2 regions of the Lutibacter sp. Hel_I_33_5 genome follow, and region 2 is predicted to be linked to the other one. Evidence: riboswitches for the same ligand, from Rfam matches in the RefSeq annotation. Region 2 holds a riboswitch; the other holds the start of a gene.
What was found. A riboswitch is a leader RNA that binds a small molecule or an ion and turns the genes downstream of it on or off. The one in region 2 is predicted to bind S-adenosylmethionine.
Positions count from the first base shown of each region.

Region 1: it holds a riboswitch for S-adenosylmethionine, as region 2 does, so the genes downstream of both, OD91_RS06140 (homocysteine S-methyltransferase family protein) here and OD91_RS12660 (O-acetylhomoserine aminocarboxypropyltransferase/cysteine synthase family protein) in region 2, are expected to answer to the same signal.

Region 1 covers NZ_VISM01000001.1:1,382,066-1,386,286, forward strand. Annotated here, with positions in the region: gene OD91_RS06130 (deoxynucleoside kinase) at 1-439, opposite strand, end outside; gene metK (methionine adenosyltransferase) at 610-1,866, opposite strand; SAM riboswitch class I at 2,121-2,232, shown strand; gene OD91_RS06140 (homocysteine S-methyltransferase family protein) at 2,276-3,283, shown strand; gene OD91_RS06145 (antibiotic biosynthesis monooxygenase) at 3,295-3,576, shown strand; gene metH (methionine synthase) at 3,576-4,221, shown strand, end outside.
Region 2 covers NZ_VISM01000001.1:2,879,078-2,883,298, forward strand. Annotated here, with positions in the region: gene OD91_RS12655 (LamG-like jellyroll fold domain-containing protein) at 1-1,655, opposite strand, end outside; SAM riboswitch class I at 1,951-2,084, shown strand; gene OD91_RS12660 (O-acetylhomoserine aminocarboxypropyltransferase/cysteine synthase family protein) at 2,209-3,486, shown strand; gene thrA (bifunctional aspartate kinase/homoserine dehydrogenase I) at 3,496-4,221, shown strand, end outside.

The sequences.
Region 1 (4,221 bases), 1.5 Mb from region 2:
TATTTTCATACTCTCTACCTCTTTTATGTATTTGACCAACTAATGTAGAAATATCAGCTCGTAAATAAATCAATAAATCTGGTGGAGTCACTAGATTTTCCATCAAATCAAATAAAGAAGAATAATTTTTATAATCTCTATTAGTCATTAAACCCATTGCATGAAGATTCGGTGCAAAAATATGAGCGTCTTCATAGATAGTTCTATCTTGAATTATATTTTTTCCAGTTTCTTTTAGTTCTAAAATTTGTCTGAATCTACTATTTAAAAAGAAAACTTGAAGATTAAAAGACCAACGTTCCATTTCTGAATAAAAATCGTCTAAATACGGATTTTCATCAACAGATTCAAAATGTGGTTTCCAATTATAATGTTTTGCTAAAAGTTTAGTTAACGTTGTTTTTCCAGCGCCAATGTTTCCTGCAATTGCTACGTGCATAAGTTGTTTGTTGTTATAAAAAGGACGATAAAGGTACTAAAATTTTATAATTGTTTTTAAGCAATTATAAAATCAATTTTCTTTAAAATCTAGCATAATAAGAATTCATGAATCTAAACAAAAAAAGACGAACTTAAAAGTTCGTCTTTTTTAAAAAATATAAAGTTTTATTATAAATTAAAAGCTTCTTTAACTTTATCTACATAATCTAATTTTTCCCAAGTAAACGTTTCTACTTCTTGAGAAACAGTTTCTCCCATTGGATTAGAAAAAGTTACCGTTTTCTTTTCTGATGCTCTTCCCATATGACCATATGCTGCAGTTTCAGAATAAATTGGTGTTCTTAATTTTAAACGTTGTTCAATAAAATATGGACGCATATCAAAAATAGTCTCTACTATTTTACTGATTTCTCCATCTGTTTTATCGATTGTTGCCGTTCCGTAAGTTTCAACATTAATACTTGTTGGTTTTGCAACACCAATAGCGTAAGAAACTTGAACTAAAACTTCTTTACACAAACCAGCTGCGACTAAATTTTTAGCAATATGACGTGTTGCATAAGCTCCAGATCTATCAACTTTAGAAGGATCTTTACCAGAAAACGCTCCACCTCCGTGCGCTCCTTTCCCTCCGTATGTATCTACAATAATTTTTCTTCCAGTTAAACCTGTATCTCCATGAGGTCCACCGATTACAAAAACTCCAGTTGGATTAATATGATAGGTAATATCCTTTGTAAATAATGCTTGAATTTTAGCAGGTAATTTTGCAACTACCCTTGGAATTAAAATACTAACAATGTCTGATTTAATTTTAGCAAGCATTACTTCTTCACTTCCATCAAAATCATCATGCTGAGTAGAAATTACAATTGCATCGATTCTTTGCGGAACATTATCATCAGAATACTCAATAGTTACTTGAGATTTTGCATCTGGTCGTAAATATTTAATATCTTTATTTTCTCTACGTAATTCAGCTAACTCAATTAATAATCTATGTGATAATTCTAATGCTAATGGCATATAATTATCCGTTTCATCTGTTGCATAACCAAACATCATTCCTTGATCTCCTGCTCCTTGGTCTTCTGGATTTGCTCTAACAACTCCTTGATTAATATCTGGTGATTGTTCATGGATTGCAGAAAATACACCACAAGAATTTCCATCAAACATATACTCACTTTTAGTATAACCAATTTTATTGATTACATCTCTTGCAATTTTTTGAACATCTAAATAGGTTTTAGACTTCACTTCTCCTGCCAAAACAACTTGACCAGTGGTTACTAAGGTTTCACAAGCAACTTTACTTGTAGCGTCAAATGCTAAGAAATTATCAATTAAAGCATCCGAAATCTGATCTGAAACTTTGTCTGGATGTCCTTCAGAAACACTTTCTGAGGTAAATAAATATGACATAAATTAAATTTTATAGTTTTATTAAGGATTGTTTGATTGCAAGTTTGCTAAAAGAAGTAAAATATACTGCTTTAGCATTTTTATTTAAAGCTTTTTTAGCTTTAAGAGGTTGCAATCAGTTCAAATTTTTCCTCAAATATGCTGCAAAGTTATATATTATATTCATCATTTAATAAACTTATGTAAAAAAATAATCAAAAAATTTGGATATTAAATTTTTATAAGCGAATATTTGCTTGTTCATTGACTTAATGAGGTTATCATGAAAGGTGGAGGAAATAGATCCAATGAAACCTTAGCAACCCTTTATTTTAAAGAAGGTGCTATATTCTACTAGTACTTAAATTGTATTTAGACAGATAACGGAAAAAAATCTTTTCCTGATAACACATTACGCTAAACATCAGGAATGTCAGATATTTATAAAGAATTACAAAAAAGAATTTTAGTTTTAGATGGTGCAATGGGGACCATGCTTCAAGCCTATAAATTTACAGAAGAAGATTTTCGTGGCGAACGTTTTAAAGATTACGCAACGCCACTACAAGGGAACAATGATTTGTTGTCAATTACGCAGCCGGAAGCCATAAAAACAATTCACGGAAAGTATTTTGAAGCAGGTGCAGATATTGTAGAAACCAATACATTTTCAGGAACTACAATAGCAATGGCCGATTACCAAATGGAAGATTTGGTGTATGAATTGAATTATCAATCTGCAAAAATAGCAAAAGAAGTTGCTGATGAATTTACCGCTAAAGAACCTCATAAACCTCGATTTGTTGCAGGATCAATAGGGCCAACAAACCGAACAGCAAGCATGTCTCCAGATGTAAATGACCCTGGATACAGAGCTGTAACATTTGATGAATTACGCATAGCATATAAACAGCAAACAGAAGCATTGCTTGATGGCGGTGCCGATTTACTTTTAATAGAAACAGTGTTTGATACGTTAAACGCTAAAGCAGCATTATTTGCTGTAGAAGAAGTAAAATCAGAACGAAATATTGAAGTCCCAATAATGCTAAGCGGAACAATTACAGATGCTTCAGGCAGAACATTATCAGGACAAACAGCCGAAGCTTTTTTAATATCTGTCTCCCATATTCCTTTATTATCGGTAGGATTCAATTGTGCTTTAGGTGCAAATTTATTGCAGCCTCACCTAGAAGCTATAGCCAATAAAACAGATTTTGCAGTTTCTGCACATCCAAATGCTGGATTGCCAAACGCTTTTGGAGAATATGATGAAACACCAGAAGAAATGGGGGAACAAATTGAAGAATATCTAAAAAAAAATTTAATTAATATTATAGGTGGTTGTTGTGGTACAAGTCCAGCGCATATTAAAGTAATAGCTGATATCGCAGCAAAATACAAACCACGTCATGCTGAATTAGTTTCGGCTTCATAATAGGTAAAAGTATGATTTTAGAAGTAGCCATATTAAACATAAAAGAAGGATTATCTAACGATTTTGAAGCTAATTTTCAAAAGGCAAAATCTATCATTTCTTCTATGAAAGGCTACATTTCTCATGAATTAAAAAAATGTATTGAAGAAGAAAATAAATATATTTTATTGGTGAATTGGGAAACGCTAGAAGATCATGAAATTGGATTTAGAAAATCAGAAGAATATAAAGAATGGAAAAAGTTGTTACATCATTTTTATGAACCCTTTCCAACTGTAGAGCATTATAAATAATGAAGATTAATCAAACAAAATACATGAAACTATCTGGTTTAGAACCTTTGGTTCTAAACGAAAACAGTAATTTCATAAACGTCGGAGAACGAACAAATGTAGCAGGATCACGTAAATTTCTTCGTTTAGTAAAAGAAGAAAAATTTGATGAAGCGTTAGATGTAGCACGTCATCAAGTGGATGGTGGTGCGCAAATTATTGACATTAATATGGACGATGGTCTTATTGATGGAAAAGAGGCCATGGTTCGTTTTTTGAATTTAATTGCTGCCGAACCTGATATTTGTAGAGTACCTATAATGATTGACAGCTCCAAGTGGGAAATCATTGAAGCTGGATTACAAGTAGTACAAGGAAAATGTGTTGTAAATTCAATTTCATTAAAAGAAGGAGAAGAAAAATTCATTTGGGAAGCTACTCAAATTAAACGTTATGGTGCAGCTGTAATTGTAATGGCTTTTGATGAAGTTGGACAAGCGGATAATTACGAACGTAGAATTGAAATTTCAAAACGTTCTTATGATATTTTAGTTGATAAAGTAGGTTTTCCTTCCGAAGATATTATTTTCGATTTAAACATTTTTCCTGTAGCTACAGGAATGGATGAACATAAAAAAAATGCCATCGATTTTATTGAAGCAACCC
Region 2 (4,221 bases):
GCACCTATACTACCAGGTGGACCACTAGGATTATTAACACAACCTTCATCAGTATCTAATATTCCATCATTATCATCATCAATATCCACAGAATCTGGAATTCCATCACCATCAGTATCTAATCCGTTAACCGTATCTCTATAATCTAAATCTCCTACAGTATTTACATCGGTATCACTATCTGGTAAAATACTGGAAGCTGGCGTGTCAATTTCATCATTAGAATCGTAATCAGTAGTATCACTACCTTCAAAAGAATCGTCTAAACCATCACCATCTGTATCTGTTCCAGAAGCAGTGTTAGCCATTCCGTTTTCTTCTAAATCTGGTGTTCCATCATTATCAGAATCGGAATCTCTGTAATCTGGTTCATCTGTTAAATCTGTATTGGTTGGATTTAAAGCTGTTGGGTTATAAGTGTCATTATTTTCATAAATACTATAAACTCCATTTGAGCCAACAACTCCAGAGGGAGCAACATAACCAGTTGTAGTTTGTGCTTCTACGTTGTCTGGAATACCATCATTATCTGAATCGATATCTATATAATCTGGATTTCCATTAGAATCTGTATTGGTAAGTGGTAAATTTGAAATCCCACTTTCATTTACATCTTCATATACATCATATAAACCATTTGCTCCAACATTTCCAGCAGGTGCTGTGTAGAATCCTGTATTTTGCGCTTCAGCATTATCTAATATACCATCATTATCGGCATCTAAATCTAAATGATTTGGAATTCCGTCTAAATCAAAATCAAAATGATCTTGAACTCCATCATTATTAACATCTCCTAAATTTCCACCACTACCATTATTATCTGAGTCTAAATAATTAGGAACTCCATCATTATCTGCATCTGCACTTGGGTCTGTACCAGTTGAATTTTCTGCGGTATCTGGAATACCATCATTATCATCATCTATATCTACACTATCATCTACTGTATCGCCATCTGAATCAAGTACTTCTATTGCATTTACGTCGTCGACAGAAAACAAAAGTGCTTCCCAGTTAACTCCTTCAGGTGTTCCTTCAAAAGTTGCGTCTGCACCTGGAAAGACTCTAAAGCGCATTGTTGTTGCATCTGCAACAAAAATAAATGTATTTTGAGACCAAACATCTTGAGAAACATTTGTTATAGTTACCCTTTGATAAGTACCAAACTGATATTCAAAAAAGTTTAAATATGTACCGGCATAATATGCGTTATTTCCACTTCCACCATTTGCATTTGTTCTAGCAGTCATTGAAAATACTCTTAATTTATAAATCTTTCCAGGAATTAAACCAGTAATATTAGTTTCAACATTTTCTTCAAAACCGTCACCCCCTATATCTCTTAACGTAATAAAACGGACATCTCCAGTTGGAGGCAATGGTAATTGACCTCCAGGAACATTCCATGAAGCACCTGCACCAACAAATCCCTCTCCTCCAGCTATATCTCTATTAGAAATGTCAGGAGTACCATCAATACCATCATCTGCTTCCTGCCAATCAATTGGATTACAATTCCCACAAATAGCAGAGGAAGAACCTGTACCTGGGATAGTTTGTGAAAAAGATTGCGTGTTTGTTAATAACAATAGTGCTAAAACAAAAAAGAAAATAGCATTGTTACCTACTGGGAATAGTCTTAATAATTTCATATAAAATTATATAATTCATAAATTACTGGGGAACAATAACAAGCAAAAATACAGTTGTATATCTATATATGCAAATTTAGAGTAATTTATTTGCGATGTGTTAAGTGGTTGTAGGTTAGTTTGTTGAGTGTTGATATGAAAAAGTTAGTTAATAATTTCGTTTATTTTTAATAATGAAATTTCTATCATCTAATTTTATAATAGACATAAAAAAATAAAATAAACTCTTTTTTACTTGGATATTAAATTTTTCTAAGCATATATTTGCATTCACAAAGTTCAATAACTTATTGAAATGTTATCAAGAAAGGTGGAGGGATTAGACCCGTTGAAACCTTAGCAACCCTTTAGTAATAAAGAAGGTGCTAAATTCTACCCTGTGCTGAACTAGTTTCAGTATCTCATTAAAAGAGATTGGATAGATAACAAAAATGAATTTTCTATTTCTAGAACATTCAATTTTCTTAATAACATTTTTCGAGTAAGGTTCATCAAAATAATTGATGCATTTGACTTTTGGTTTAATTAATTATTAACTCAAAAAACTAGAAAAATGAGTACATTAAAATTAGCAACAAACGCATTGCACGCAGGACATGACGTAACTGCCAATGCAGGAACTAGAGCAGTTCCTATTTATCAAACAACATCGTATGTTTTTAACAATTCAGAACATGCTGCAAATTTATTCTCTTTAAAAGAATTAGGATTTATTTACACACGTTTAAATAATCCAACAAATCAAATTTTACAAGAGCGATTAGCTGCTGTAGAAGGCGGAATTGGAGCTGTAGTTTTTGCTTCTGGAACATCTGCAATTGCTACAGGTTTATTAACGTTATTAAAATCTGGTGATCATATTGTGGCGTCAAGTAGTTTATACGGAGGAACGTATAATTTATTAAATGTAACGCTAAAAAGATTCGGAATTACAACTACGTTTGTAGATGCTTCTAATCCAGAAAATTTTGCATCAGCAGTACAAGATAATACAAGAGCATTTTTTGTAGAATCATTAGGAAATCCAAAATTAGATGTCTTAGATTTAGAAGCAATTGCTGTTCATTCTAAAGCAGCTGAAGTTCCTTTTATTGTTGATAATACAGTAGCTACACCTGCTTTATTAAATCCATTAAAACATGGAGCAAATATTGTAATTCATTCGTTAACAAAATATATTGGAGGACAAGGAACTTCTATTGGAGGTGCAATTGTAGATGGAGGAACATTTAATTGGGCAAATGGTAAATTCCCAGAATTTACTGAGCCTTCTGAAGGATATCATGGATTAGTATATCATGAAGCATTAGGTGCTGCTGCATTTACTTTTAAATTAATTTTAGAAGGTTTACGTGATTTAGGTGGCGCATTAAGTCCAACAAACGCGTTTAATATTATTCAAGGTTTAGAAACGTTGCCAGTTAGAATTAAACAGCATTCAGAAAATGCTTTAGCATTAGCAAAATGGTTAGAGCAACAAGATGAAGTTGCTTGGGTAAATTACCCAGGTTTAGAAAGTAGTAAATATAATTCTTTAGCTAAAAAGTATCTACCAAAAGGACAAAGCGGAATTGTAACATTTGGTGCTAAAAAAGGATTTGAGGCAGCAAAAAATATTGCAGACAATACTAAGGTATTCTCTTTGTTAGCAAATATTGGTGATACAAAATCATTAATTATTCACCCAGCAAGTACAACACATCAACAATTAGATGAAGCGGCTCAAGCAAGCGCTGGTGTTTCTCAAGATTTAATAAGATTATCTGTTGGTATTGAAGATATAGAAGATTTAAAAACGGATTTAAAAGCAGCATTTGCTGAAATAAAATAAAACAAAACTTTGAGCAAGAATTTGCAACATATCGATATTCTTAGTTTTACTACAGAAAGTGGTACACAATTTAAAGACATCCAATTAAGTTATCAATTGTTTGGTCAAAAATTGGGTACTGCCCCTGTGGTTTTGGTCAATCATGCATTAACTGGTAATAGTGATGTTGCTGGCGAAAATGGTTGGTGGAAAGATGTAATTGGATCGCATTTAGCGATTGATACAAATCAATATACCATTCTTGCTTTTAATATTCCTGGAAACGGTTTTGATGGTTTTTTAATCGAAGATTATAAAAGTTTTATTGCAAGAGATATTGCAAATATCTTTTTAATCGGATTAAAAGAATTAAAAATTGATCAACTATTTGCTTTAATTGGAGGTTCTTTAGGTGGTGGAATTGCTTGGGAAATGACAGTTTTAAATCCTGATATTACTCAACATTTAATTGCTGTTGCTACCGATTGGAAATCTACGGATTGGTTAATTGCAAATTGCCAAATTCAAGAACAATTCTTAGTAAATTCCAGCAATCCTGTTCACGATGCTCGCATGCATGCTATGTTGTGTTACAGAACACCAGCGTCTTTTAAAGAACGTTTTCATCGCTCTAAAAATGACGAATTAGAAATCTTTAATGTAGAAAGTTGGTTGTTGCATCATGGAGAAAAATTACAAGAAAGATATCAGTTAGCTTCCTATAAATTGATGAATCAATTATTGAAAACAATTGAT